One region of the Planococcus massiliensis genome, then DNA from elsewhere that is predicted to be linked to it. Evidence: a T-box and tRNA genes for the amino acid it is inferred to sense, from the RefSeq annotation. Region 1 holds a T-box; the other holds one or more tRNA genes.

What was found. A T-box is a leader RNA that pairs with one kind of tRNA and senses whether it is charged. The one in region 1 lies ahead of thrS (threonine--tRNA ligase), so its partner is inferred to be a tRNA-Thr.
Region 2: it encodes a tRNA-Thr, which carries the amino acid that the T-box ahead of thrS (threonine--tRNA ligase) is inferred to sense. The anticodon was not compared.

What each region holds. Positions count from the first base shown of each region.
Region 1 covers NZ_CCXS01000001.1:2,093,351-2,108,490, forward strand. Annotated here, with positions in the region: gene BN1080_RS10345 (hypothetical protein) at 1-36, shown strand, start outside; gene BN1080_RS10350 (DUF1294 domain-containing protein) at 38-310, opposite strand; gene rplT (50S ribosomal protein L20) at 368-727, opposite strand; gene rpmI (50S ribosomal protein L35) at 904-1,104, opposite strand; gene infC (translation initiation factor IF-3) at 1,133-1,639, opposite strand; gene thrS (threonine--tRNA ligase) at 1,919-3,847, opposite strand; T-box leader at 3,950-4,186, opposite strand; gene dnaI (primosomal protein DnaI) at 4,245-5,180, opposite strand; gene BN1080_RS10380 (replication initiation and membrane attachment family protein) at 5,181-6,542, opposite strand; gene nrdR (transcriptional regulator NrdR) at 6,554-7,030, opposite strand; gene speD (adenosylmethionine decarboxylase) at 7,145-7,528, opposite strand; gene BN1080_RS10395 (glyceraldehyde-3-phosphate dehydrogenase) at 7,846-8,865, opposite strand; gene coaE (dephospho-CoA kinase) at 9,085-9,690, opposite strand; gene mutM (bifunctional DNA-formamidopyrimidine glycosylase/DNA-(apurinic or apyrimidinic site) lyase) at 9,701-10,570, opposite strand; gene polA (DNA polymerase I) at 10,585-13,206, opposite strand; gene hflC (protease modulator HflC) at 13,361-14,341, opposite strand; gene hflK (FtsH protease activity modulator HflK) at 14,341-15,140, opposite strand, start outside.
Region 2 covers NZ_CCXS01000001.1:3,282,821-3,297,960, forward strand. Annotated here, with positions in the region: gene BN1080_RS16430 (CdaR family protein) at 1-32, opposite strand, end outside; gene cdaA (diadenylate cyclase CdaA) at 25-861, opposite strand; gene BN1080_RS16440 (anti-sigma factor family protein) at 1,132-1,764, opposite strand; gene sigW (RNA polymerase sigma factor SigW) at 1,777-2,340, opposite strand; gene rocF (arginase) at 2,562-3,470, opposite strand; gene BN1080_RS16455 (GNAT family N-acetyltransferase) at 3,541-4,104, opposite strand; gene BN1080_RS16460 (LysR family transcriptional regulator) at 4,116-4,997, opposite strand; gene BN1080_RS16465 (citrate synthase/methylcitrate synthase) at 5,104-6,183, shown strand; tRNA gene BN1080_RS16470 (tRNA-Ala) at 6,258-6,330, opposite strand; tRNA gene BN1080_RS16475 (tRNA-Lys) at 6,359-6,431, opposite strand; tRNA gene BN1080_RS16480 (tRNA-Gln) at 6,438-6,512, opposite strand; tRNA gene BN1080_RS16485 (tRNA-Tyr) at 6,523-6,606, opposite strand; tRNA gene BN1080_RS16490 (tRNA-Val) at 6,615-6,690, opposite strand; tRNA gene BN1080_RS16495 (tRNA-Glu) at 6,715-6,789, opposite strand; tRNA gene BN1080_RS16500 (tRNA-Thr) at 6,846-6,918, opposite strand; rRNA gene rrf (5S ribosomal RNA) at 6,956-7,071, opposite strand; gene BN1080_RS16510 (KinB-signaling pathway activation protein) at 7,900-8,583, opposite strand; gene BN1080_RS16515 (Mrp/NBP35 family ATP-binding protein) at 8,747-9,811, opposite strand; gene rpsI (30S ribosomal protein S9) at 10,118-10,510, opposite strand; gene rplM (50S ribosomal protein L13) at 10,540-10,977, opposite strand; gene truA (tRNA pseudouridine(38-40) synthase TruA) at 11,177-11,920, opposite strand; gene BN1080_RS16535 (energy-coupling factor transporter transmembrane component T family protein) at 11,932-12,729, opposite strand; gene BN1080_RS16540 (energy-coupling factor ABC transporter ATP-binding protein) at 12,726-13,598, opposite strand; gene BN1080_RS16545 (energy-coupling factor ABC transporter ATP-binding protein) at 13,574-14,422, opposite strand; gene rplQ (50S ribosomal protein L17) at 14,705-15,079, opposite strand; gene BN1080_RS16555 (DNA-directed RNA polymerase subunit alpha) at 15,128-15,140, opposite strand, start outside.

The DNA of each region.
Region 1 (15,140 bases):
TGGAAAAATCCGATCGAACAGTTAATGAAACAGTAAATCAAACAAAATTCAAGTAGCTCCAAACCAAAGCGGCTGCATCAATGACTGCAAGCATTAGGAAGCCTATACGGAAATTGGTGTGCCGGGTCTTATGGCGGAACCACATCATGCCCATATAGGCGCCGATGCCGCCTCCTAGAATCGCAACAGACCATAGGTTTTTCTCTGGTATTCGCTGGCTCCGGCGCTGCGCTTGGGTTTTATCCACTTTCATCATAATAAGCGCCAGCAGCGAAAGCACGGTAAAGTATCCGGCAATGATTAAAAACAACTGAATCCCTCCATGAAAAAAAGACTGACGAAATTCGTCAGTCTTTTGTTTTTGAAATTATTTCGCTACTGCTTTTTTTGCAGCATCTACAAGTGCTGTGAAAGCTGCTGCATCAGATACAGCGATTTCAGCTAGCATTTTGCGGTTGATGTCGATTCCAGCAACTTTAAGACCGTGCATTAGACGGCTGTATGAAATATCGTTCATACGAGCTGCTGCGTTGATGCGCGTGATCCATAGTTTACGGAAATCACGTTTTTTGTTGCGGCGGTCACGGTAAGCATAGTTACCTGACTTCATTACCTGCTGGTTTGCTACTTTGAAAAGGATGTGCTTTGCACCATAATAACCTTTTGCTAATTTAATGACCTTTTTCCGACGCTGGCGCGTCACTGTTCCACCTTTTACGCGTGGCATATCACATTACCTCCTGCTTGAATATATAAAATTCGATTTTTTGTTCGTGTGTTTGTCTTGTCCAGACTCCAACGGCCAGATTCTCGGACATAAGCCGACTCGGCTGTGCGGCAAAGAACGCCGCTTCGCCGATTCATCTTATGCCTTTCGAATCTGAACGGCCGTTTCCGCTTTTCTTACTTCATGTTATAGATAAGAGATTTGATGCGTTTCAAGTCGCCTGCAGAAACAAGTTTCCCTTTACGTAGGTGACGTTTTTGCTTAGTCGATTTGTTTGCAAATAAGTGGCTTGTGTGTGAACGGTTGCGTTTTACTTTACCAGTTCCAGTTTTCTTGAAACGTTTCATCGCACCGCGGTGGCTTTTCATTTTCGGCATTTCGAGTTCCTCCTAAACAATTGATCTGTTATTCTTTTTCGTTAACTGGCGCTAGCATCAAGAACATGCTGCGGCCATCCATTTTAGGGCGCTGTTCAACCGTTGCAACTTCCTTGCATGCTTCTGCGAAGCGTTCAAGGACGCGCTGTCCGATTTCTTTGTGCGTAATCGCACGGCCTTTAAAGCGGATTGAAGCTTTGACTTTGTCCCCTTTTTCAAGGAACTTAATCGCATTGCGAAGTTTCGTGTTAAAATCATGGTCGTCGATTGAAGGGCTTAAACGCACTTCTTTTACAACGATGACTTTCTGATTTTTACGGATTTCGCGGTCTTTCTTTTGTTGTTCGAACTTGAACTTACCATGGTCCATAATGCGTGCGACCGGTGGCTTAGCTTGAGGAGCCACTAGTACAAGATCCAAGTTGACACGTGCAGCAATTTCAAGTGCTTCGTTACGTGTTTTAATACCGAGTTGCTCACCGTTCTGATCAATAACCCGTAACTCACGTGCACGAATACCTTCATTTACATTGATGTCTTTGCTAATATTAATCCACCTCCGGATAGTGTCGCGAATAGCTTAACATGTGTAACCGACCGTGTCGGCTTACAGGTCCGATCCAAAACAAAAGCGGATGGGCCTCGTTCGGCCCACCCGCAATTTATGACAGCACGCCGCAGCGTGAAAAAGTCAAAATCGTGTCTACCTGCCAACAACTGGTCGATCAGGTGAGAAGCGGGTGCTCCTGCTTGCACATATAAGTATTCTATAACCTTATTCATAATACCATGCACATATTAGCATGTCAACCCTTTAGCGAAGTTCGCTTTGGATCAGTTTCAAGAAATCATCGAACGGCATGCTTTCGGATTTTTGTTCGCCGTATTTGCGGACGTTGACCGAACCGTTTTCGACTTCCTGGTCGCCAAGCACCAGCATATACGGAACTTTTTGCATTTGCGCTTCGCGGATCTTGTAGCCAAGCTTCTCATCGCGTTCGTCGATATCGACGCGCAACCGGTGGGATTGCAATTTCTCTTGGATGTTTTTCGCGTAGTCGCTATGGGCATCAAGCGAAACCGGAATCACTTCCACTTGGACCGGCGCCAGCCAAGTCGGGAATGCGCCTTTGTATTCTTCGATCAAGAAAGCCACAAACCGTTCCATAGTTGAAACGACGCCGCGGTGGATAACGACTGGGCGGTGCTGTTTGCCGTCTTCTCCGATATAGCTCAAATCGAAGCGTTCAGGCAGCAAGAAGTCGAGTTGGACAGTCGACAATGTTTCTTCTTTGCCGAGCGCAGTTTTCACTTGGACATCGAGTTTCGGACCGTAGAATGCCGCTTCGCCTTCCACTTCTACATAATCCAGGCCAAGATCGTCCATCGCTTCTTTCAGCATAGACTGTGCACGTTCCCACATTGCGTCATCGTCAAAGTATTTTTCTTTATCCGCTGGGTCACGGTAAGAAACGCGGAACGAATAATCTTTCAAATCAAAGTCTTTGTATACGTCGATGACCAAGTTGACGACGCGTTTGAATTCGTCTTTGATTTGGTCAGGGCGCACAAAAATATGCGCATCGTTCAACGTCATGCCGCGAACGCGTTGAAGGCCGGACAACGCACCTGACATTTCGTAGCGGTGCATCAACCCAAGTTCCGCGATGCGGATCGGCAATTGGCGGTAAGAATGGATGCCTTGTTTAAAGATCATCATATGGTGCGGGCAGTTCATCGGACGAAGAACCAATTCCTCGTTGTCCATCTGCATGACCGGGAACATATCTTCCTGGTAATGGTCCCAGTGGCCGCTTGTTTTATAAAGGTCGACGCTTCCCATAACCGGAGTATAGACGTGGTCATACCCTAAGCTTTCCTCTTTATCGACGATATAGCGTTCGATGATGCGGCGGATTGTTGCGCCTTTTGGCAGCCACATCGGCAAGCCTTGCCCTACTTTTTGGGAGTTCATGAATAAATTCAATTCTTTCCCGATTTTACGGTGGTCGCGTTCTTTCGCTTCTTCGAGCATTTCAAGATGCGCTTTCAACTCTTCTTTTTTGAAGAAAGCAGTTCCGTAGATGCGCTGCAGCATTTTGTTGTCGCTGTCGCCTCTCCAGTATGCACCCGCAACGCTCAGCAATTTGAATTCTTTCAATTTGCCTGTGGACGGTACGTGGATGCCGCGGCATAGATCGAAAAATTCGCCTTGTTCGTAGATCGACACTTGCTCATCTTCCGGAATCGCTTCTAAAAGCTCCAATTTGTACGGATCTTCGATCGCCGCAAAACGTTCTTGCGCTTCAGCGCGAGATACGTCATGGCGGACGATTTCAATATTTTCGTTGATGATTTTTTTCATTTCTTTTTCGATCGCTGGCAAATCTTCCGCTGAAATCGACTCTTCTGTATCGATATCATAGTAGAAGCCGTTTTCAATCACCGGGCCGACGCCAAGTTTTGCATCCGGATAAAGGCGTTTGATTGCCTGTGCCAATAAATGAGCCGAAGAGTGGCGAAGGATTTCCAGCGCCTCATCGGATTCCGGTGTGATGATCGCAATGCTGCCGTCTTCTGAAATCGGTGATTTCAAATCAATCAAATGTTCGCCTACTTTACCAGCGAGTGCTTTCTTGCGAAGGCCCGGGCTGATCGATTGGGCAATTTCTTCAGTTGTTGTGCCTTTTGGAAACTCCTTTACTGCGCCGTCTGGAAATGTTAATTGGATCATGTCTGACATTCTGCTCTCTCCTTTTTTATGTTCTAGGCCGAGCATCTAGCCTTATTTCGCGGCTTCCAAGATGCCAGCCCCAAATGAAACCAATAAAAAAAAGCCTCATCCCAAAGGGACGAAGCTTAAGTTCGTGGTTCCACCCTTCTTCTATCCTGGACGGACGGATCCTGTCCAAAATGAAGCTCTGCATCGGCTAACGGGCCGGTACCGTCAATTGCTACTGGAAAATTTCACAATTGCTGCTCAAAGGTGGTAAGTGTTTTTGCCGTACTGGGAAGCTTTCAGCCAGGGCCTCCCTCTCTATGAGCCGTACAAATCCACTCTTGTCCTTGTCAACGCATTAGTTTGTATCGATTGTTTTTACTATACGACGAAAACTTTAAAAAGACAACACCTTGATGGATTAAATTCTGCGGTTTCGTCCGTCCAGTTTGACCGGAGTTGTCAATGCACGGATGCGCTCCATCACACGCGCCGCTTTTAGGTCTTCTTTTTCGCCGCGCTGGGAATACGTCAAATGGTGCTGAAGTTCTGAATAGCTGAAATTCGACGTCATGAAAGTCGGCAGCTTTTCAGCCATCCGGTAATGAAGGATCGTGCCAAGCACTTCATCCCGCGTCCAGCTCGACATTGCTTCTGCTCCGATATCATCCAGCATCAAGACATCCGCTTTTTTTACATAATTCACTTTTTCCTGCAAGGTCTGGTCGCCAATCGCCTGTTTCATTTCACGCATGAATTCAGGAACGAAAACCAAGACCGATTTGATGTTTTTCTCAGCCAATGCATTTGCCACTGCACTCAGCAAATAGGATTTGCCGATGCCGAATTTCCCGTAAAGGTAGATGCCTTTTTCCGGAAGTTCGCCCGGCCCCTTAGTGGCATCAAGGAAAGAATCGACGGCATTGAACGCTTCTACGCGGCTCGCATCCAGCTCAAATCCGGACAAAGTCGCTTCCATGACTTCTTTTGGCATATACATGCTATGGATCAATGAAGACGCACGGCGCTTGTTGTCGTGCTCGTTCTTTAAGCGGCACGGCGTATAAGAAATCCCGATATTGCCGCGCTCTAGAACCAAGTTCGGTTCAAACCCTTTTAAATGGTTGATGCAGGCTCCAAGGTTCGGGCACTTATTGCAGTCATGGGACTGGTCGATGTATTCATACAGCTTGCCCATGCCTTTATCGACGATGCTTTTATCAATTTCCGAAGAATGTTCATCTAAAAAATGCTGAACGCCCGGATGCTCCAGCACTTCCTGCCGCATCGCATTGTAGCGCTCGGAAAAAGCAGGGGCATTCACGACACGTTTCAATGTCTCCCGGATCGGTTCCATTTAATCACCCTTACCTTTCTTCATCGCATATTTCGCTAATAGTTTTTGTTTTGCCGCTTCGAGGTCTTCAGAGTTGTCCGCCTCTTTTGCAGGCTGAACCTCATCTTTTTTATAGAACCATTCCGGCAATTTTTCTTCCCTTACCGGTTTGCGGCTGGAAGAAGAACTTCTCGTTTTTGCTGCCGGAGATCCTTCCGATTTCCATTTCAAATACTGCTCGTGCTCAATGCGCGCAAGCTCCATCGCTTCTTTTGCCGTTTTGATATTTTTTCGAAGCCAGTGGGACGCCAATTTTTCTACATAAGCCTTAGTCAGTTTCATATCCGTCCGCAGCAGGACATATTGCAGCAGGACATTCACGACTGCGGGCTCCATGCCATGCTGGATAACCAGCTGATTCGCGAGCTGTACATCTGCCGGCAAAGGCTCCTTGCCATTTGCAATATCCCGCAGCACTTCGACCGGAGAAGCCGACTCCAGATAATCGATCAATTCGTCTTCTTTTGTTTTCGGCGCTTCTTTTTTGGCCGTTTCTTTTTTCTTCACTTGCACCAATTGAGGCGCTGTGGTGGCTACCGTCAATTTGTAATAATCAGCGGCTGCCCGCTTCAAACCTTCAAGCGTCAGTTTATAGTCCTCATCAATGGCGAGCAGAATGACTTTCTGCATTTCAAGCGGCCCCCAGCTGTAGAGGAATGCCAGTTTTTCAATGAGCTCGCGGATGCTCGCTGTCAGCACTTTGTGCGGCACCAATTGCTCTGACAACCCTTGGCGCAATAAAGAAAAATCAAATTCCGCTTCCGTTTCATACGAACCTTTTTTGCGTTCCTGCAAGTCATCCGTCCCGGAAGGATAGCCTGCTTTGGCATGGACCGGCTGAAAGATATCGGTAAATGTACGTGACACTTCCGCATAGCCTTCCAACACTTCCCGGTGGACCACAAATCGGTCCCTTACTTTGCGATAAGTCGTTTCCCCCACTTTGCTGAAAAGAAACATTGACAGCAGCGGATCGGCAAAAAAACTTTTCGGATCCAGCGGCGGACAAAGTTCGTAGACAAACGAACGGTTTTCCTGGTCTTTGCGGTACGTTTTCAACAACCCAATGGCTTCCATTTGAATACGTGATTCAAAAATCCGCGAAATGGATACGCCAAGTGTGTTCATTAATACGTAATGTGTTGCTTCTTGCGCGCTTTCTTCCCCTTCCGCCCACAGCGTCAAGTAAAAAGCGATGGCTTCTGCACCGACCAGCGGCTGGTAGAGGAGCGTCAACAACTGGCGGTCATAATTGGAAAAAGGATACGGCATGAGAATTCGGAAGGAATCTGCAGGCTGAAGTTCGTTATACAGGGCTGTCATAATCCACCGCCTTACTCGGACTTCTTGTCATCCGGACTCTTTTTCAATAAATCCTTCAATTCATCGATAAATACGGTAATGTCTTTAAACTGGCGGTACACCGATGCAAATCGAACATAAGCGACTTCATCGATGCCAGCTAAACGGTCCATGACCAATTCACCGACTTCTTCTGATTTCACTTCGGCATTTCCCTGTCGCCGAAGGTCTTTCTCAATATCGAATACAACGCTTTCAAGAACTTCCAGTGAAACCGGGCGTTTTTCACAAGCACGGATCAAGCCTCTCAACACTTTTTCGCGGCTGAACTCTTCGCGCGATCCGTCTTTCTTCACCACAATCAATGGCATCTCTTCCACTTTTTCGAACGTCGTATAACGATAGCCGCAAGCTTCACATTCCCTGCGCCTTCTTATGGACTTCATATCATCAACTGGCCGCGAATCTACTACGCGTGTACCATTATGCTGGCAAGCCGGACATTTCATTTCGACATCTCCCTAAACTTTCTATCTGTTTTTTCTAGTATAACAAAATTTCTTTAGGAAAATAGAAAAAGCAGAGGAATTTATCCCCTGCTTGCTGTTTTTCAAAATAACGGATTATACAGTTACTGAAACTTTTGTTTCTCCAGCGCCAATTGGACCCATGCCGCGCGGCAATTCGGTCACTTCACTCGTTTGCGAGTTCAGCGCTTCAGCGATATACTTCGCTGCAATCGTCGGATCAAGATCTCCGCAAGTATAAACATCTACACTTGCATAGCCGTGCTCCGGAAAACTGTGGATTGTCAAATGCGATTCGGAAATGATTACAACTCCGCTTACACCTTGAGGTGCAAATTTATGAAAAGCTACTTCTCTGATTTCCGCTCCGGATTTCAGTGCTGCATCAACAAAAGTTTGTTCGATATAATCCATATCGTTTAATTTGTCAAAATCACACTGCCAAAGTTCTGCAATTACGTGACGTCCCATTGTTTCCATGGTTCGTTTCCCCCTTTGATATCATTTTGTTTTCGTGCTCAAAATATTCAAAGTTGACTACCACGGGGGAAAGTTAGTCCAAAGAGGTCCTAACCCTTTAAGCAGTCATGTGAATAAAACACATGCTTCCTGAACGCCTTCATGAAGTTCCATGAACACATAGAAGCTGGTAGTTAATTTTCAACTACGAATGTTAGTATAAGGTGTATCTGTATGAAATGCAATAAATTTAATTCAAGTTTTTTTCAGTGGCGTCGAGACCCGCCAAAGACATAGAAATGCCGCGTTTCCTGAAAAAGAAACGCGGCATTTTCGGGTTAAGCTTCAGCGAAGACTAAAGCATCCGCTACTTTTTTCGTCAAATCAATGACGCGTGCAGAATAGCCCCATTCATTATCATACCAGGCAAGAACTTTCACTTTGCGTTTGCCGATCACCATCGTAGAAAGTCCGTCAATTACTGCCGACTTCGGATTGGTGTTGAAATCCACTGATACCAATGGTTCCATCGTGAGCGCCAAAATCCCATCCAAACCTTCTTCAGAGGCTTTGATAAAGGCTTCGTTCACTTCATCAACCGTCACATCCCGCTCTAAATCCACTACTAGATCCACTAACGAGACGTTCGGAGTCGGCACACGCAGCGCCATTCCATGAAGCTTTCCTTCGAGTTCCGGCAAGACCAATGACAGCGCTTTCGCAGCACCGGTAGAAGTAGGGATAATCGACTGGCTGCACGCACGCGCGCGTCTCAAATCCTTATGCGGGTTATCCAGGTTTTTCTGGTCGTTTGTAAAAGAATGAACAGTCGTCATGAGGCCATTTTCAATGCCGAATGCGTCGTTCAATACTTTTGCGACAGGGGCAAGGCAGTTGGTCGTGCAGCTGGCATTGGAAATGATGCTATGTTCGTCGACGTTGAATTTGTCTTCATTGACCCCCATCACAATGGTGATATCTTCGTCTTTTCCTGGTGCGGTCAATATGACTTTTCGAGCTCCCGCATCTAAATGAAGCGCCGCTTTTTCTCGCGAATTAAATTTGCCGGTTGCTTCGATTACGATGTCGATGTCCATTTCTTTCCACGGGAGATTCAAAGGATCTCTTTCGTTAACGAGTTGAACTCGTTTGCCGTTAACGATTAATGCGTCTTCCTCGGAAGAGACGTCACCCATAAAGGTGCCGTGATTTGTGTCATACTTAATAAGATGCGCGAGAGTTTCAGCAGGGTATCCGGCATTTACAGCACTGATTTTAATGTCGTCCATTAAAATTGCCTGTCTGAAAACCATGCGGCCAATACGGCCAAATCCGTTAATCGCAATAGAAATTGTCATTTTATGAGACCCCCATTTAAATAAGTCATACTGTTGATTTTTAATTTCTTATATAGTATAACACATTTACTGTTTTATGGAACCTTTAATTCGAACCCAATAAAAAAAGCCGGGCGACTGGCACCCGGCTTCGACTTTTCATGCTTTTGGATTGATTTTCAGCATTCACAATAACTATAAATAGGCTGCTTCGATAGACGACAAGCCTATTATCCCGTTTTATTCTCTTCCCAATTGAACCTGCCAGTTATCCAAGATGCGGTTCAGCTGCCATTTTGTTTCATCAAAAGTGCCGTTGTTGTAAATGACTGCGTCGGCCCCTTCTTCTTTCACCGACATCGGCAATTGAGAAGCGATGCGCGCACGCGCTTCCTTCTCGTTAAGCCCGTTTCGCTCCATTAATCGTTTCAACTGATTCTCTTCCGTTACACTGACAACCAAAATTTTATCGACGAAATGCTGGAGCCGGCTTTCAAAGAGCAATGGGATGTCCATAATAATCGTTTCATGCCCCTGCTCCAGAAGTTCGCTGCGCTGCCGGAGCATTTCCTGCCGGATGGCCGGATGGATGACGTCGTTTAAACTTTTGCGGCTAGCCGGATCGTTAAAAATCAATTCGCCGACTTTGGCACGGTCCATCGTGCCGTCCTCTTTGATGACATCTTGTCCGAACAAAGCGGCGATTTTCACCAACGTTTCTTGCCCCGGCTCGACCACTAACCGCGCTACTTGATCGGCATCAATAATGGGATATCCTAATTCTTCAAGCATTTTCGAAACGGTGCTTTTTCCGCTCGCAATGCTGCCAGTCAGTCCTATAATCATTTTCTCGTCCTCACTTTTGGCAGGTCGGGCAGTAGACTGAAGTTCTTCCGCCAATTTGCAGAGACTTCGTCATGCTGCCGCATTCCATGCATTGTTTTTTGCCGTACATGCCAAAACGGTTCTGCATATTGCCAGATTCCCCATTGACATTGCGGTAGTCTGAAATCGTGCTTCCCCCTGCATCGATGCTTTCCAGCAAAATCGCAACAATCGTCTCGAACAGTTCAATTTTCCGCGTTCTGCTGATTCGTTTTGCTGCCCGGTTCGGATGGATTTTCATTTTGAACAGCGCTTCGGTTGCGTAGATATTCCCGCAGCCCGATATGACCTGTCCGTCCATGATCACTTCTTTGATCGGTTTATTTTGGTATTTTGGGCTTTCGGCCATTTGAAGAAAATGCGCCATGGCCCTTTCTTCGAATGGTTCCGGAGCCATCAAAAGCAGCGGCGGAAAGTCCGCTTCTTCTTTTAATACCCGCATTTCGCCAAAACGGCGGATATCGGAAAATGCCAATAAATTGCCGTCGCTCAGAGTCAGCACCACATGGACATGCTTGCGGAACTTCTCTTCCCCGATCGACAGCAGGCTGTCGACATAAAACCATGCCCCAGACATGCCGAGATGATTGACCAGCAAAAACTCGCCATCTTTTTTTAATGTAAAATAAATGTATTTGCTGCGCCGTTCTACGCCGATGATCTGTGCGCCCATCAACCGGCTGATAAACAAGTCTGTCTCCATCCGTTTGATGATCGCTTCCTTGCCGCTCGTTTTTGAAATCCGGATCGTATCCGAAACGAATACTTCCTCGATTCTCTTGCCGAGGGCAGCAGGCCGGATCTGGCGGACGACGCCTTCAACTTCTGGAAGTTCAGGCATTCAAAAGCCTCCTGTTATTTTGTATCGTACCACGTATCGCCAAAGGCAAAGTCCACTTTCAGCGGAACATTCAACTCAACGGCATGCTCCATTACTTGCGGAACCAATTCCTTCAACTTCTCCAATTCTTCCGGCGGCGCTTCGAAAATCAATTCATCGTGCACTTGCAGAAGCATACGCGTTTTTAGCCCTTCGCGCTCCAGAGCATCGGCCATGTCAATCATCGCTTTCTTGATGATATCAGCAGCACTTCCCTGAATCGGCGTATTCATCGCGGTCCGTTCTGCAAAGCTGCGCAAATTGAAGTTCGAACTTGTAATATCCGGCAAATAGCGTCGGCGGTTCATAAGCGTCGTCACAAAACCGTTCTTCTTCGCACCTGCCACAACATCATTCATATACCCTTTCACTCCCGGGAAGCTCGCAAAATACCGGTCAATAAAAGCTTGCGCTTCTTTTCGGGTAATATTCAAATTCTGGGAAAGGCCATAATCGCTGATTCCGTAGACGATCCCGAAGTTGACCGCTTTTGCCGCACGGCGCATATCGCCGGTCACTTCCTCTGCCGGAACATGGAACACATCCATGGCCGTCGTCGTATGGATGTCCCGGTCGTTTTTGAACGCCTCGATCAGCCGCTCATCTTTCGACATTTCTGCTAGGACGCGCAATTCAATCTGCGAATAATCGGCAGCGACCATTACCCATCCCGGGAATGACGGAATAAAGGCTTTTCGGATTTTCCGTCCCTCTTCTAACCGCACAGGAATGTTCTGGAGGTTCGGGTTGATGGAACTCAAACGTCCTGTCGTCGTCAAGGCTTGCTGGAAACGCGTATGAACTTTGCCGTCTTCATGGATTTCTTTCAACAGCCCTTCGATATACGTAGAAAGGATTTTCCCAAGCTGGCGGTATAGAAGGATGTGTGAAATGATTTCGTGCTGTCCGTTTAGCTTTTCCAATACATCCGCTGCTGTCGAATAGCCGGTTTTTGTTTTCTTGAGAACCGGCAGCCCCAGCTTTTCAAAAAGAACCATACCTAATTGCTTCGGTGAATTGATGTTGAATTCTTCACCCGCCAAACTGTGGATCTCCGATTCGATTTTCACCAGTTTGCCGGATAATTCCTCTCCCATAGCCAGCAATTGCTCTTTATCCACGGTGACGCCAAGCGACTCCATGGCACCTAGTATCGTGGCAAGCGGCAATTCCAAATTGCGGTACAGATCGTATTGCTCATTTTCTTGTAATTTATTCAACACGAGCGGCCGCACAGCCCAGATCGTACGGGCTTTCCTTGCAATGTGCTCATGCAGAACCGCATCGGCCGGCACGGCTTTTTTAGCGCCTTTTCCGTAAATCTGTTCGTTTTGGGAAACTTCGCTGTAGCCGTATTCTTGAACGATATTCGCCAAGTCGGTATAAGTCAGCGAAGGGTTGACAATGTAGGCTCCGAGCATCAAATCGAAATCCACGCCGTCCACTTCGACGCCGCAGCGGAAAAAGGCTGCTGTCGATGCTTTGGAATCCGACATGTATTTCTTCTTCGTATCATCTTTAAACCAATCTTTGAACGCCTGCGATTCTTTGATGACGTCCATCGGAATCACATAGGTTTTTTCAGCTGTGGCAAGCGAAACGCCGAGCAAATCGCACGTATGGTACTGCTCATCGTATAATTCCAAATGGACAGCCATTTCATCTTCCAGAATCGATGCATCAATTTCGCTCAGCACTTCAAAAGTCAATTCTTCCTTTTCGGTCTCTTCTGCGGTGTATTCCATCTTTTCCAGCAACGATTTAAACGCCAATTCATTCCAGACCTTCACCAGTTCATCCTGGTCCGGCCCGCCGTAAGAAAGTTCATCGACCGCGATTTCAATCGGCGCTTGGCGCTCGATGGTTGCCAGCTTTTTGCTGATCAATGCCAAGTCTTTATTGGCTTCAAGCTTTTCCTTCAACTTGCCTTTTTGCTGGTCAATGGCTTCATAAACACCTTCCACAGTGCCATGGGCCGCAAGCAATTTAAGCGCGGTTTTCTCGCCTACTCCCGGCACCCCGGGAATATTATCTGAAGCGTCGCCCATCAGGCCTTTCATATCGATGATTTGCTCTGGCGTCAAGCCGTACTTTTCTTTAATGTGTTCTACCGTGTATTTCTCAATATCGGTAATACCTTTACGTGTGATGTAGACCGTCGTCGACGGAGAAGCGAGCTGCGTCAAGTCTTTATCGCCGGAAATGACAATCACTTCGTCACCGGCTCGTTCAGCTTCTAAACTCAATGTGCCGATAATGTCGTCCGCCTCGTAATTCGGCAATTCGTACCGTTTGATGCGGTAGGCATCGATCAGTTTTCTCAAATAAGGGAATTGCTCAGATAACTCAGGCGGCGTTTTTTGGCGCCCTCCCTTGTATTCACTGAACGTTTCATGCCGGAAAGTCGTTTTTCCTGCATCGAATGCCACGATCATGTGCGTCGGCTGCTCTTCTTCAAGGATTCTCTGAAGCATCATTGTAAACCCGTAGACTGCATTTGTATGGATGCCGTGTTCGTTCGTAAGCAAAGGCAGCGCAAAAAATGCGCGGTAAGCCAAACTGTTTCCGTCCAATAAAAGAATTTTCTTCGCCACAATATTACCCCTCTCACTACTGACGATCTTCAAAAAGAATCGTTCATCTGCTTCGCCAAAATTTTTGGCGGCTTTTATGTCTTCGATGAAAATAAATAAGCCATCATTCCTATCATTTTACCATGCAGGCAAAAAGAATAGAAATGACGGCTCCCTTTTATTCCAAATTCCCTGTTAAGATATTGGCGTAAGGGGAATCAGATGGCAGGATGATGACTGTATCCTCGCCAATGGTCTTTGTATAGGAATCCAAAGACCGGTACAACTGGTAGAAATCCGGGTCTTTTGAGAACGATTGGTTATAGATTTTAGCGGCTTCAGATTCGCCTTCCGCTTGAATCAACGAGGCTTCTTTGCGGGCAGTTGCGATCAATTCCTGCGCTTCCCGGTCCGCTTGAGCTTCAATTTCCCGTTTTTTTGCATCGCCTTGAGACAAATAATCCTGGGCTGTAGAATCGCGCTCAGAAATCATCCGTGTATACACCGATTGTTCGTTTTCTTCCGGCAAATCGGTGCGTTTGATGCGGACATCAATCACTTGAATGCCGTATTTGTCTGTCTTTAACAACTCATTTACTTTCTTTGTGACGTTGTCGTTCACGCTGCCGCGAGAAGAATTTTCATCGTTGATGATTTCCTCATAATTCAATTGGCCAAGTTCAGCCCGGACAACCGAATAGATAAATTCTTCCATACGGGATTCTGCATTAATGATCGTTCCGGCATTGGAGATTAGATCGATCGGGTTTACAACTTCCCATACTGCGTAATTATCGATGATGATCCGTTTCTTATCTTTTGTATTGATTTCGGCTTCTGAAACGTCATAAGTCATTTGGTAGTTCGGCAGCGACGTCACACTTTGGATAAACGGGATTTTCATTTTAATGCCGGGATCGTCGTGAATGTCAACGACTTCTCCGAATTGGCGGACAACCCGGTACTCGTTTTCTTTAACGACATAGACGTTTGTCAAAAGAATAAGGAAGACAGCCAAAAGGACAACTGCACCGATGATCAGTTTCCAATGCTTCTTAAAATTGATCGGCTCTTTCGGTTCTTTTTGCTTTTTCGGTTTTTTTGAATTTCCCCATGGATTCGGTTTCGGAGATTCAGGGATCGGTTTGTTTGGCTCCATTAGTTTCCGCCTCCTTCTTCAGTCTCAGCAGCCGGCGGCACGACAGACTGCATGCTCTCCAGCGGCAAATATTTCATTGTGCCGCCTTCGTCATTCATGATATAAAGTTTTGCGTTCGGCAAAACAGTTTCCAATGTTTCAATGATCAGGCGCTGCTGTGTGACTTCAGGGTTCGTGCGATATTCGGCATACAGTTTATCAAATACTGCGACGTCTCCGCGTGCTTGTTCAACACGCGCCACTTTTTGCCCTTCAGCACGCGAATTGATGGCTGCTTTTTCACCAAGCGCTTCATTGCGTTTCTGGTTTTCGTATTTTTTCGCTTCGTTAATTTTTGTATTCATCGTTTCCCGTGCATCCGTTACATTCGTAAAGGCCGCACGGACTTCTTCATTCGGCAGCTCAACGTCTTGGAGTTTGACGGCCAAAATAGATATGCCGATATCGTATTTGTCGATAAGCGATGCCAGCAAATCTCTTGTCTCCGATTCAATCTCCGCTTTCCCTGAAGTAAGGGCATCGTCGATCAGCGAGCTCCCGATGATGGAACGGATGGAAGCAGAAGTGGCATCATGGAGAATTTCCCGAGGCGACTCTGAATTGAACAAGTACTTTTTCGGATCTGTGATTTTCCATTGGACGATTAAATCCGCAAGGACGATGTTTTCATCTCCCGTAATCATCTTGGTTTCTGCGTCGTAAGAGGTGATTTCTCCTTGATCATTCTGGTTATAGCCGAATTGCAAGCTGTAAGTTTCTTTGGAAAGCACTTCAGCTTTTTGGATCGGCCATGGCAATT
Region 2 (15,140 bases), 1.2 Mb from region 1:
AAAAACCAAGGGTTATCCATCATTTTATCCATTCTTTTTCCCCCTCCAATTCCAACGGGAAGAGTCGGCAGTCTGCTGTTCTGCACCAAACCAGATGCGGCGCAATTTCACTTCAAAGTCTTCCAACGACAGATTGCGGTGCAAATCGCCGTTTGCCGTCAAACTGATGGCGCCGGTTTCCTCCGACACAATGACCGTAATCGCATCCGTCACTTCACTGATTCCGAGTGCTGCACGGTGCCGCGTCCCCAGTTCTTTTGAGATGAACGGACTTTCCGACAACGGCAAGTAGCAAGCGGCGGCGGCGATCCGGTTTTTCTGGATGATGACGGCGCCGTCATGCAAAGGCGTATTGGGGATGAATAAGTTAATGAGCAACTCTGACGTAATGTCCGAGTTCATCGGGATGCCGGTTTCGATATATTCGCTCAATCCCGTTTCGCGTTCGATCGAAATAAGCGCACCGATGCGGCGTTTCGCCATATAACTGACCGATTTCGACATCGCATCAATTAAGCGGCCCCGCTCCGATTCCTCATTCAATTGGCTGCTCGAAAACAGCTTTCCTCGCCCCAATTGCTCTAAAGCACGGCGCATTTCGGGCTGGAAAATGATGATAATGGCCAAAAATCCCCAATTCAATACTTGCTGCATAATCCATCCAAGCGTTTCCAAATTGAGTGCCTGGGTAATCAGATACGCAATAATGATAAAGAAGATTCCTTTTAACAATTGGACGGCTTTCGTCCCTTTAATAATGGTGATCAATTTATATACAACGAACCATACCAATAAAATATCAATGACATTCACTAAAAGTTCGAGTGGTGTTTGGTCGGTTAAATTCTCCAAAAACGGCATCTGCAACCCTCACTTTTCAACATCTGCATATCTAACAGTATAGCATAATAAAATCGCGCCTGCCTCGCCCGGAGGGGGTCTAAAAGGCATAAACTCTCTTCAAAATTTTTACAATGCGTTCGATAGAACCCATTTCCAACTCATTTGGCCCACGCGATTTCCGTTCCATTGCCAAACAGCCGAACTTTCTTCCCTAGGCCTATCCCGCAAAAATTTTTTATAAAAAAACAACTCCATAAGCCGGTGGTGCTGGCTTACAGAGTTGTCTCGTTATTCTTCTGTATCTTCGCTGCCGCCAAAAATGGAAGCCGCTTCTTTTACGCCTGATTTGATCTGGTACCAGAGCCATTCGAAAGCCCGGTCGATTTCATCAATTTCTCCGGTAATGACACCGCTTGATGCCATATACTTTCCGTTGACGATAGTGACATCACCGCGCAGTTCACCCTCTACCCGGATGTCGCCGTTTCGGACCGTAATGTCTCCCGTCACGACTTCCCCTTCCGGTACAACCACTGTCTCGCCTTCCACTACCAGGTTTTCCTGTTTCGTGAAGGCGAATTGCTGATCGTTGTTGAAGTTCGTGAACAAAGCCGCACTCATCAAGATGCAAAACAGCGCGGCCGCTGTCAGAATCGGATTTTTGCGGAGCCAGCGCTGGACGCCGCCTCGCTGGCTTTGTTTCGGCAGCCGCTGCATCGTCTTTTGGACAAAATCGGCAGGTGCCTGTATATGAGATGCACTTTGCACAAATGCAATCGTTTTGGTCAGTTCGTGGTATTGCTTTCGACAATCGATGCAGCTCTCTAAATGCGCCTTCAAAACCGCTTCATCGGCAGCATTTATATCCCCATCTAAATAATCATCCATATACTGAATGATGTTCTCCGGACACGTATTCATCGTGCTCGCCTCCTACAAATTGCTCAATTGCTTCCGAAGAGCTTCTCGTCCCCGGTGTATCCGCGTTTTCACGGTCCCAAGCGGCAAATCCAAAATTTCGCTGATTTCCGCCAGCGGCAATTCTTCAATGTACTTTAATACAATAGCGGCACGGTACTTATCTGGCAAGCGGCTGATCTCATATTGCACGCGTTCCTGGACTTCCATCCGCATCAGCTCTTCTTCAGGGAGCTGATCATCATTGGCAATAGAGGAGTACATATCCAAGCCTTCCGTTCCGCGCACTTCCGCATCCAGATGGTAATCCGGCTTTTTCTTGCGGATCCGGTCAATGCATAAATTCGTCGCAATGCGATAAAGCCATGTCGAAAATTTACGCTGCTGATCGAACGTATGAAGATTGACGTAAGCACGCATAAACGCTTCCTGCGCAATATCTTCCGCTTCATGCTTATTGTTCAGCATGCGGTAGCAGATTTGATAAAGCTGGTGCTGATACAGCTCAACGATTTCGGCGAATGCGTTCTGATCGCCTTTTAACACTTTTTTTATTCGTTTATTGACTAACGCATCCATAATCTCATTTCCCTCCGCCTATGCGGCTGTCTTTTATATACGGACTAGATTTCAAAAGGTTTCAAATTAAATTTTCTTTTTACAAATCTCTTTCTATCGTATCAAAGTTTACCCATTTAAATCCATGAAATTCTGAAGCTCTTTCCGATATAAAAGCTTTTCCCAATAAAAGACGAAGTTTTGCCCATAAAAAAACAGGCTTTCGCCTGCTTTTCGTGCGTTTATACTAATTTTTCACCAAACAGCGAACCAATCAATGCGACCGCTACATCCGCCGTCCGGTTCTTTTCATCCAAAATCGGATTGACTTCCACAAACTCGGCAGAAGTGATGATGCCGGCGTCAAATAATAATTCCATTGCCAAATGGCTTTCGCGGTAAGTGATCCCGCCCGGAACCGGCGTACCGACACCAGGCGTGTAAAGCGGATCAATGCCGTCAAGGTCCAGCGATAAATGCACGGCATCTGTCCGGCGCTCTTCTTTCAAATATTGAATGGCATCTGCAATGACTGCATTCATGCCCATTTTATCGATTTCGTGCATGCTGTAAACGCGGATGCCGCGCTCTTTGATGAGTTCGCGCTCCCCTGGATCAACCGAACGCGCACCGATAATGACGATGTTTTCCGGCTTCACTTTCGGCGAATAGCCGCGGATATGCGTCAATTGCTCGTGTCCAAGCCCGAAGCTTGCAGCAAGCGGCATGCCGTGGATATTGCCAGATGGCGACGTGTCGCTCGTATTCATGTCGGCGTGCGCATCATACCAAATGACGCCCAGGTTTTCATGGCGTTCGGAAATGCCCGCAAGCGTCCCGATCGCAATGCTGTGGTCGCCGCCTAATACTAATGGAAAGTTTCCAGCTTCCGCCACTTCAAAAACTTTTGCGCCAAGTGCTTCAGTTGCTTCTGTAATCACTTTCAAATTGCGCAGGTTCGTATGTTCTTCGACTGAACCATCTGCTTGCCCGATTTGGATGTCCCCTTCATCCTTCACCGTATAGCCGAGGTCCTCGATGCGCTCCACCACGCCAGCGTAGCGAATGGCACTTGGCCCCATGTCGACGCCGCGGCGATTTTGCCCGTGGTCCATTGGTACACCGATAATCGATACATTCTTTTTATTCATGATTTTATTCCCCCTTACCAAGATGCATTCATTGTAACTGCTAAAGGGGACTTGGCTCAACCGTACAAAATCACGTATATTTATTCAATTTTTCCAACAATTCTTTTTCTACTTTCGGCCATTCTCGGTCAATGATGGAATAGACGACCGCATCTCTCGGTTTGCCGGTAGACCGGATCCGTTCATTCCGCAGGACCCCTTCTTTTACCGCGCCGATGCGTTCCAACGCTTTTTGCGAACGGAGATTTTCCGCATCGGTCTTGAATTGCACCCGGATCATGCCGCGTTCTTCAAAGCAATAATGGAGAAGCGCCAGTTTCACCCGGGTATTCACGTGTGTGCGCTGGACCGATTCGGCATAGAATGTAGAGCCGACCTCGCAGCTTTTATTCGTTTCGTCAATCGCATAGATGCGGGTCGTGCCGATCACTTCCGCCGTTTCCGGATTTTCGACGGCAAAAATCAGCACGTTGGATTGATTCAATCCCGCCGCTAGCCACGCTTCCAACTGCTCAAAAGTCTCCACTTTCATCAGCATGTGCTCGAAAATTTCCGGTGTATACAAGCCCCAAAGCGCTTCAAAATCCTCTCTCTTCAATAAACGCAAGCGAATTCCTGGCTGTTCAATAATCATTTCTGTTCCTCCTAACTAAAATAGACTGATTGGATCCTCTGCAAAAATTCCCGTTCAAGTTCCCCCATCTCTTTCGCTAAAAAATAAGTCGAAACTTGAGGCAGCGGAAACAAGTCAAAATGGGCATCCATCAAGCGCCCTTCGATCAACTCCCGGCGAACCATTGACCTTGGAAGAAATGATACGCCGAGCCCTTCCTGGATAAATCGCTTCACGATATGCGCTTGTGTCACTTTCATTGTCCGAATCCCTGTCACCTGCAAGCGCAGCTTCAGCAACAGCTCTTCCCAAAATAGCGGATGGTGGTGAGTAAACAAAATCGATGATTGGAGCATGGCTTCTGCTGAAACAGTTGGCCCGCTTTCGTCATCATACGCATCTCGCGGCAAGATGAATAAGAGCGGATCGTCGTAGACAATGTCGTGGAGAATATTTCTTCGTACTGGCGGCAATGCAGAAATTCCTGCTGAAACTTCGCCGCTTTCCACTAAATCCTCGATTTTCTCGGATTCTTCTACTTGTATGTCCAATTCAATATCGGGATGCTTCAAAGTGAAAGATTTTAAGATATAAGGAAGAACCGTTTCAGCCATCAACGGAGAAATAGCCAATCGCCATTTCTGCCGGTAGCCTTGGGCAAAAGCATGCAGTCCGTCAATACTCGCATCCACTTGCTCTAAAATGCTTTTGGCTTCCCCGTGAAAATGGCGCCCTTCTTCCGTCAGTTCGACCCGGTTCTTTTCGCGCTTAAATAGAGAGATGCCTAAACTCTCTTCCAATAATCGGATGTGCACGGTCACGTTGGGCTGAGACATCAGCAGCCGTTCAGAAGTCTTTCTGAAGTTCAAGGTTTCCGCAGCATCCACAAAAGTCTTTAACCACGAAAGCTCCATAATTGCCCCCTTTCTTAATTAATAATTTGAATTGACTTAATTATATATCTTTAATTTTTATAATCAATATTGCGCGGTATGATAAAAGAAAAGGAGGAGAAGAACCATGTTTCAGAAAGGACTAAAAGGTGTGGTGGCGGTGCAGACAAGCATTTCGTCAGTTGACGGGGATAAAGGAGAATTGCGTTACCGAGGAAAACTGGTAGATGAAGTGATCAAAGGAAAATCATTTGAGGAGACGGCTCATTTCTTATGGCACGGAAAGAGTAGAGATTCAGTAGAACTTGAAGAATGGAAAGCTTCTTTTCTTAAGTTCCGGAAAGTGCCGGAACATATTGTAGAAATAGCAAAGCTGTTGCCAAAAGAAGCTTCTATTATGGATGGGCTGCGCACCTTGATATCCGCTTATAGCTCACAAGCGTTTTCACGCATTCCTTCTGAGCAGCAAGCATTGTCCCTCGTGTCTGTTTTTCCGGTTTTAACGGCTTTGCTCTACCGCTTACAGCAAGGGCTTCCCATTATCGAGCCACGGGACGACTTAAATCATACGGCCAACTATTTATGGATGTTAAGAGGCACAGAACCTACAGTTGCACAAATTGAAGCATTGGAAACTTATTTGAAACTCAGCATGGAGCACGGCATGAATGCGTCCACGTTTGCCGCACGCGTCACGGTTTCTACCGAATCTGATATGGTCTCTGCCCTTACTTCAGCGATAGGAACGATGAAAGGCCCATTGCACGGCGGCGCGCCTTCCGGTGTTATCAACCTTTTGGAAGAAATTCAATCTCCTGAACGGATTGAACTGGTCATTAAAAACAAACTCGATCGAGGCGAGAAAATTATGGGGTTTGGCCACCGCGTTTATCGGACGGAAGATCCGCGTTCGATTTTATTGCGTAACGCCTGTCTGGCACTTGAAGGAGAAGACGCTTGGCTGGATTTAGCTGTGTCTGCAGAACAGGAAATCATTCGCTTATTAAATGAGCGAAAACCGGGACGCGCCCTTTACACCAATGTCGAATTCTATGCAGCTGCGATTATGCGCTCCATTGATATGCCGCCCGCACTATTCACGCCTACTTTCAGTGTGGCGCGCATCGTCGGCTGGACTGCCCATGTATTGGAACAGCAACGGGACAATGTCATTTTCCGGCCGCAATCTGAATATATCGGAAACTAACTTAAAAAAACCCGTCTCCAAATTAATGGAAACGGGTTTTTTACACATGGATAGTACAAATACACATGGAACAATGGAGCCTAGGGGGCTCGAACCCCTGACCTCGACGCTGCCAGCGTCGCGCTCTCCCAGCTGAGCTAAGGCCCCGCGCTGAACAGGCGCAGGAAAATAAAAATGAGCCATGAAGGATTCGAACCTTCGACCCTCTGATTAAAAGTCAGATGCTCTACCAACTGAGCTAATGGCTCGAAAAATGGCTGGGGTACCTGGATTCGAACCAGGGCATGACGGGATCAAAACCCGTTGCCTTACCGCTTGGCTATACCCCAAAGATAAAACTGGTGGTGGGGGGCAGATTCGAACTGCCGAACCCGAAGGAGCGGATTTACAGTCCGCCGCGTTTAGCCACTTCGCTACCCCACCGAGAAGAATGGTGGAGGATGACGGGATCGAACCGCCGACCCTCTGCTTGTAAGGCAGATGCTCTCCCAGCTGAGCTAATCCTCCACTAAAATCATTTCAAAAATAAGTTGGTGACCCCTACGGGATTCGAACCCGTGTTACCGCCGTGAAAGGGCGGTGTCTTAACCGCTTGACCAAGGGGCCGATATAAATAGTATAACAGTCTCTCACCAATCTACAAAACCTTATGGAAATCAAAAAGCTTCCAACCGGGTTCGAACCGGTGACCTCTTCCTTACCATGGAAGCACTCTACCTGCTGAGCTATGGAAGCAAGGTAAAAGATTCGTTGCGGTAAAAAACATAAAATAGCCCAGCGACGTCCTACTCTCACAGGGGGAAACCCCCAACTACCATCGGCGCAAAAGAGCTTAACTTCCGTGTTCGGGATGGGAACGGGTGTGGCCTCTTTGCCATCATCACTGGACTCTTTTTTTAGAGTGACTTGTTCACTCAAAACTGGATAGGCGACATTGAAACAGGTGAAACCGCTGGTTTCCGTAAACAAAGTTGGTTAAGTCCTCGATCGATTAGTATTCGTCAGCTGCACGTGTCGCCACGCTTCCACCTCGAACCTATCTACCTCATCGTCTTTGAGGGATCTTACTTGCTTGCGCAAGCTCCCCCAGTTCCGCTCGACTTGCATGTATTAGGCACGCCGCCAGCGTTCGTCCTGAGCCAGGATCAAACTCTCCATTATAGAGTAGTATTGATTGCTCAATGCTGGCGCATCGCCGCCTCCGAAAAGACGCACGATTCGCTTTGATCTGGCAAAGCCTGATCAGTATGGTAAGTCACGAACACCCGGGTGAAAGCAGCCTTGCTCCGATTGCCTAACGGCAACCCTCGCAAAAGCCGTTCTCGCGCCGAAGCGCTCGTGACGTCTTTTGTTGACGTTTTGCTGTTCAGTTTTCAAGGTTCATGTTGCCGCCGTTTCGTTTGTGTTGTTCGTTGTTGCTTGGCGACTTTTATTATATTAAAGCATGTTTATATTCCTGTCAACACTTTTGAAAAACTTTTTATTGAAGTTCTATTTTCATTTTCTTCATTCTCAAATTCCCTTTCGCAAAACCTTATAATAGCGCGATTTCCAGGCACTTCAATTAACGATTTTAAAGTTTAAAGCAGCAATATCTTTGGAAGTAATACTTTTCTGAAATTTTATTTGCCCGTAATTTCGTTTACTTCACCGTTTAGTTGCCATAAGAAAAAGCGTTTTGAACTTCTTCTACAAAGAGAAGTCCAAAACGCTTTTTTATTTTTTAGCTGTTGCTTGAGCCGCTGCTTTACGCGCTGCCCGCCGCTCTTCCAACCGTTGGCGGTCGATGTCTGACTGCTCATTGTATTTTGGCAAGACCAGCAATTGATACGCATTTACTGCCAGGAACGGGAACAAGAGCAACGTTACCCAGCTATCGATATTCCCTGCTTCCACCATCAACGCCGGCAGCCATTCTACAGTAGTAATGACGATCATGAAGAATAAAGCCGAGATGAACGTGTCTTTGTTTGTCCATTTCGCTTTGAAGTATGCTGTTACGACAGCTGTGATTAATAAAATCGCCAGCAATACGCCGTAGAGCCAAACTTGTCCGACTGTTTCGGCGTTAGGTGCAAAGCGGAATACAATCAAATCGAGAATAACTACCGCGATGATCAATAGCTGAACCCAGTTCCATAGCCGGAGCGTACGGAAGATGTTCATTCCGATTTGGTGTACGGTTAAGTAAGCAAAGAAACAAAGTTGGCTGATGATGCTCATCGTTAAACCGATAATGATCATCCAAACAAAGCCTGCGAACACTTCTCCCCAGGCGCCGTCAGCTACTGCATGCGAAAATATATCGTCCCAGCGAATGAATAATCCAAGTACCCCTGTTACTCCTCCACCGATTAAAAGCGCTTTAAAGAAAAATTTGACCCAATTTCGTATTGTCACATCAATGCCTCCATTGTTTAAAATCCTCTTAAGATTGTACCAACCCCCAGCAGAAAAATCCATTGAGCTCTCGCTTCAGATGTGAACAAAGCTTGAAAGTCGTGACAATTTGACATATATAGAAGAAAAACCCGAAAGCCGGCAGCGGCAATCGGGTTTCGCGTTATTGTTTTTTAGCAAACTGAGCAAGGATCTGTTCAGCAATTTCACCGTAGATTTTCCCAGTTGGATGGTCTTCCAAGTAAACAGAAGGCGCGAAATCTTCTTCGTTCCAATCCGGCTGGCCTAGCGGAATCTGGCCAAGCAATGGCGCTTGCAGTTCCTCAGCAAGTTTCGGTCCGCCGCCTTGTCCGAATAAATACTCTTTCTTGCCTGTTTCTTTGCTTTCAAACCAAGACATGTTTTCAATAACACCTAATACTTCATGGTCCGTTTGAATGGCCATCGCTCCTGCACGCGCGGCAACAAATGCTGCTGTCGGGTGTGGAGTGGTGATGACGATTTCTTTAGACGCAGGCAGCATTTGATGGATGTCCAGCGCTACGTCTCCCGTACCTGGCGGCAAGTCCAATAGAAGATAGTCCAAGTCGCCCCATTCGACATCACGGAAGAACTGGTCCAAGACTTTCCCAAGCATAGGGCCGCGCCATACAACCGGCATATTGTCCTCAACGAAGAAGCCCATTGAAATGACTTTCACTCCGAAACGTTCTACAGGAATAATCGTGTCGCCGCGCACAACTGGAGATTTGTCGATGCCCATCATGTCTGGAACACTAAATCCGTAAATGTCCGCATCAATCAAACCGACTTTTTTGCCGAGGCGAGCTAACGCTACAGCCAAGTTAACCGATACGGTTGATTTGCCGACGCCGCCTTTCCCGCTGGCAATCGAAATGAATTCGACTTTATTCAGCGGAGACAAAAGATCTTGCGCTTCCGATTCGCTAGCAGTTCCACGGAATTGCGCTAAAGCTTCAGGAGGCAGTTCCTCGAAACGGATTCCGACGGATCCTGCTCCCGCTCCTTTTAGCACTTCGACCACTTTCATCTGAAGCTGCATTTGTTCCGGTGTATTCGCTTTCGCAATCGCCAGTTTCACACTCACATGATTTTTCTCTTCTTTTATCTTCACAGACGTAATGCCGTTTGTCTCCGTCAGCGATCTATGTAAAAACGGATCTTGAAGCTCTCCGAGTAATTCGCGAACTTGTACTTCAGTCAACATATCTCATACACTCCCTATCACTTTTGCTCACCCTAAAGTATAGCATACCGCCTTTTAAATTAAATCTAATGCGACTTAGAAAAGCGGAGGTGCCCGCTTAGCTCTGACCGGCATAAGCCGATACGGCGAAGCGGCGTTTATTTGCTGCACAGCCGGATCGGCTTATGACCCGAAGAGCTGGGCACCGCAGCTGGACACTCAGAAAAGCGGTGACGCTCATTTTCATTCCTGAAAGCAGTGCCGTTCTACCAGTTTCAAAGCAAAATAAAACCCCTCTTCTCCAAAGAGAAAAGGGGTTTTGAACTATTAACGTTTTGAGAACTGTGGTGCACGACGAGCTGAACGCAAACCTGGTTTCTTACGTTCTTTCATACGTGGGTCACGAGTTAGCAATCCAGCAGATTTAAGTGCTGGACGGAAAGCAGGGTCTACAGTAAGTAGAGCGCGTGCGATTCCGTGGCGAACTGCTCCAGCTTGACCAGTGAAGCCGCCGCCTTTTACGTTTACAAGTACATCATAGCTTCCAAGAGTTTCAGTAGCTACTAATGGTTGTTTGATGATTTGCTCAAGTGTTTCGTATGGAACGTAATCCGATACGTCACGGTTGTTAATTGTAATTGTGCCGTCTCCTGGTACTAAACGTACGCGAGCTGTTGAGTTTTTACGGCGACCTGTACCTAAATATTGAACTTGTGCCAAAGGTGTATCCTCCTCTTATTTACTAATGATTATCCGCGAAGCGTGTAAGCTTCTGGCTGTTGTGCTTGGTGGTTATGTTCTGGTCCAGCGTAAACGTGTAGTTTTCTGAACATTTGACGTCCTAAAGAGTTTTTAGGAAGCATCCCTTTGATAGCCAATTCAAGCATTTTTGTTGGGTATTTTGTGCGCATTTCAAGTGCAGTACGCTGTTTCAACCCGCCGCTGAATTGAGTGTGGCGATAGTAGATTTTGTCAGTTAACTTTTTACCAGTTAAGTGGATTTTGTCAGCGTTGATGATGATCACGTGATCACCTGTGTCAACGTTTGGTGTGAATGTTGGTTTGTATTTACCGCGTAGGATTGAAGCGACTTCAGAAGCTAAACGTCCAAGAGTTTGCCCTTCTGCATCGACAACCAACCATTTACGCTCGACTTCGTGACCTTTAGCCATGAATGTTGTACGCATGTATATTGTCCTCCTAATATATCATCTCTTTTTTAAAATCACATGTTCCTATAGTTCCGTTGTTCCGTTTTTTCGTTATCCCTAAACACAAATAACCTTCCGGGGCATATCGTGGGGGTAATGAAAATACCATACATCATCATATAATGGATAGCCCTTAAAGTCAAGGGTTTTTATAAAAACACCAGGAAAAGTTGCTTCAGCTTTCATACTCCACATTTTCCAAGTATAAACCGTGTGCTGCCGCGGTTTTGCCGGCCAAACTGCGATCCGCTCCGGCGATGATTCCAGCCATCTCGGAAGCCTTTCTGCGCCCTGTCCCGATTTCCATCATTGTGCCCGCGATAATCCGCACCATATTATAGAGGAAGCCGGTGCCTTCGATCACCATATGCAATTCTTCCCCATGCTCTTCAAATTCCAGGCGGCGAACCGTCCGCACTTTATCCACGACAGCCGTATTCGCAGCGCAGAAACTCGAGAAATCGTGCGTCCCGAGAACCGCTTCTGCTGCTTTCCGCATGGCTTCAATATTGGGCTTCTGCTTGACATGGACCATATAATTCCGGGTAAACGGGCTGATGATTGAACTGCGGTCCCACTTGTAGCGGTACGTCTTCCTGGCCGTATGGTAGCGTGCATGAAACGCTGGATCCGCTTCTTCAATCTCAAAAACCCGGATATCCTCCGGCAATAAAACGTTCAGCGCTTTCAGCCATCCGCTCATCGGGATCGAAAGAGGGGTGTCGAAATGGATCACTTGCCCCGTCGCATGCACTTTTGAGTCCGTGCGCCCGCTCGCCACTACTTGAATCGTTTCGCCCTTGTGGATGTTTTTTAGGACTTTCATTAATTCTGCCTGAACGGTTCTGGATTCCGGCTGTACCTGGTACCCTGCAAAACCTGAACCATCATAGGCGATTTTCGCTTTTAATCGTTTCATGCTTTCTCTCCTTACGTGCGGAAATACCAAAGCGCCGCCGTAAACCCTGCCAGCAGCAATAAACTCAAGCTGTCAATCAGCCGCCAGTCCAGCTGCCGGTAGCGTGTCCGCCCTTCACCGCCGCGATAGCCCCGCACTTCCATGGCCGTCGCTAAATCTTCAGCGCGTTTAAACGCACTGACAAATAACGGGATCAAGAGCGGCACAACCGCTTTGATGCGTTCTTTGATCGGCCCCGAGCCAATATCCGAGCCTCTTGCCATCTGTGCTTTTAAAATCTTGCCGGTTTCATCCATTAAAGTCGGGATGAAACGCAGCGAAATCGACATCATCAAGGCCAATTCATGCACAGGCAATTTAACGCGCTTGAATGGCCCAAGCAGCACTTCAATCCCATCCGTAATCGAAATCGGCGAAGTTGTCAGAGTCAGAATGCTCGTAATGAACACCAGGACCAGGAAACGGATCGAAATGAAAATCCCCTGCCTTAAGCCTTCCTCATACACTTCAATAAACCCGAATTGGAATAGCACATCCCCTTCTTTTGTAAAGAAGATATGCAAAAGAAACGTAAAAATCAATAAAATAAAGACCGGTTTCAGTCCATTAATCAGGAAATACAAGCGAATCTTCGATAAAAAGACCACCAGCAAAGTAAATACCAGCAAAAGCAAATACGTCAACGCGTTATTGGCGACAAAGACGATTGCGATAAACAGGAAGACGAATAGGAGTTTAGCCCGCGGGTCCAAACGGTGGACCAATGAGTCTCCCGGAATAAACCGTCCGAAAATCATTTTTTCCATCATTCGGTTTCACGTCCTTTCGCCAGAGCCAGCGCGATGTTCTTCGCCAAAGCTTCTTCCGTTAACGAAATCCCGTCCAACTCGATTCCCAGCTTCGCTTCCAGCATCCGCTGCAATTTCACGGTACGCGGCGGCTCCAGCCGATAATCCATTAATTGTTCTTCATTGGCAAAAATGTCCCGGGGTTCTCCAGACACAACACATTTCCCGTTATGCATAATCGCAATTTGATCCGCAAAGCGCGCAGCGTCTTCCATGCTGTGCGTCACCAATACCGTCGTAAGCCCTTTTTGCACATGCAGCTGGTGGAATAAATCCATAATCTCCCGCCGCCCTTTCGGATCGAGCCCGGCCGTCGGTTCATCCAGCACCAGCACTTCCGGATCCATTGCGAGGACGCCTGCAATCGCCACACGGCGCATCTGCCCGCCGGACAAATCGAATGGCGACTTCTCAAGCGCTTCCGGCGGCAATCCCAATTGAGCTGCCAATTCAACCGCTCGGCGTTTTGCTTCTTCTTCCGGCACACCGTAATTCATCGGCCCGAACATGATATCTTTCAAGACCGTTTCTTCGAACAACTGCTGTTCCGGAAATTGAAAGACAATGCCTACTTGCCGGCGGATATCCCGTAGGTTTTTCGCTTTCACGCCCGCCTCCACTTTGCGGTCGCCAATGACAACCGAGCCTTCCGTCGGCTTCAACAGGGCATTCAGATGCTGAAGAACGGTCGATTTCCCGGATCCCGTATGGCCGATAATGGCGGTATACGATCCCGATGGAATGTGGATATTCACGTGATGCAGCGCCCTTTTTTCAAAAGGCGTATTTTCAGCATAACTATAGCCTACTTCTTGGAGTAAAATGTCCATAAATCCTCCACCAGCCTGTCCTCTGACATATGTTCATTGCTTAATTGGACTCCGGCTTCTGTTAAAAGCTTGGACATCCGCATCGCAAACGGCAAATCCAGTCCAAGTTCCGTTAATTTATTGCCCGCAAAAAATACATCTTCCGGCGTTCCTTCCACTTGCTTATGCCCGGCATTCATCACAAGAATGCGGTCGGCTAATGCCGCTTCCTCTAAATCATGAGTAATTGAGATAACCGTCAATCCGGTTGCTTCCCGCAATTCCCGGATCGTTTCGATCACTTCCATACGCCCTTGCGGATCGAGCATTGAAGTCGCTTCATCCAGAATGAGCAGCCTTGGACGCAAAGCAAGTGCCCCCGCTATCGCCACACGCTGTTTCTGGCCGCCTGAAAGGTGGTGCGGTTCGTGGTTCAAGTATTCTTCCATCTTCACTTGGCGCAGCGATTCATGCACCCGCTGGACCATTTCCGCATGCGGCACTCCGTTATTTTCCAAAGCGAAGGCTACATCATCTTGCACCGTCGCTCCCACAAATTGATTGTCCGGATTTTGAAAGACCATGCCCATCTGGGAACGGATCTCCCATAAACTTTCTTCAGACATCTTCTGGTCCATTGCAGTGACGGTTCCGCTTTGCGGAAACAGCAAACCATTCATTAATTTTGCAATAGTGGATTTCCCGGAGCCGTTATGGCCGACGAGGGCAATCCACTCTCCTTGCTTAATGGAAAAGGAAAGCCCTTCAACTGCCGGCCGTACGCTTTCATTATCGGGCATATATGTAAATGTCACATTTTCAAAAGACATAATGTTCAAATCCATCTCAGCTAACCTCCTCTGGCTGTTCTCATCTCTACTCTACTCGGTTTCATAAGCATCTGTAAATATTGGCCTAAATAAAAAAAGCGCGCACCTCATTCAGAGAAATGCGCTTTTCTGTCTCTATGGCTCCCCGGTTGCTTAAGCCAGGGTTGAATGAGGTGCGTAGAGCTAGACAAGACGCCGCCTTTCAGCTCGCTCATCATAACACTCAGCTTTTCATATATGTCGTATAAATCATTATGCTAAAAGAAGAGGGCGTTAACCCTCTCCCCGTAATTCAAATTAAACTAATTCAATAATAACGATCGGTGCGCCGTCTCCGCGACGAGGCCCCATTTTCATGATGCGTGTGTAACCGCCTTGGCGTTCTGCGTAGCGTGGAGCAACGTCATCAAACAATTTTTGCAAAGCAAAGATTGTGTTTTCGTTACCTTCTGCATCCGTAGATGTTACTAGCTCACGACGAATATATGCTGCAGCTTTACGGCGTGCATGGATATCTCCACGTTTGCCAAGCGTAATCATTTTTTCTACAGTTGAACGCACTTCTTTCGCACGAGCTTCAGTCGTTTGAATGCGTTCGTGTACGATTAAGTCTGTTGTAAGGTCACGTAATAGTGCTTTACGTTGAGAACTTGTACGTTGAAGCTTTCTCATTGAAGTTTCCCTCCTTTGTTGAATAGTTCGGATTAGAATTCAAGGCAATCAGTCTTCTTTG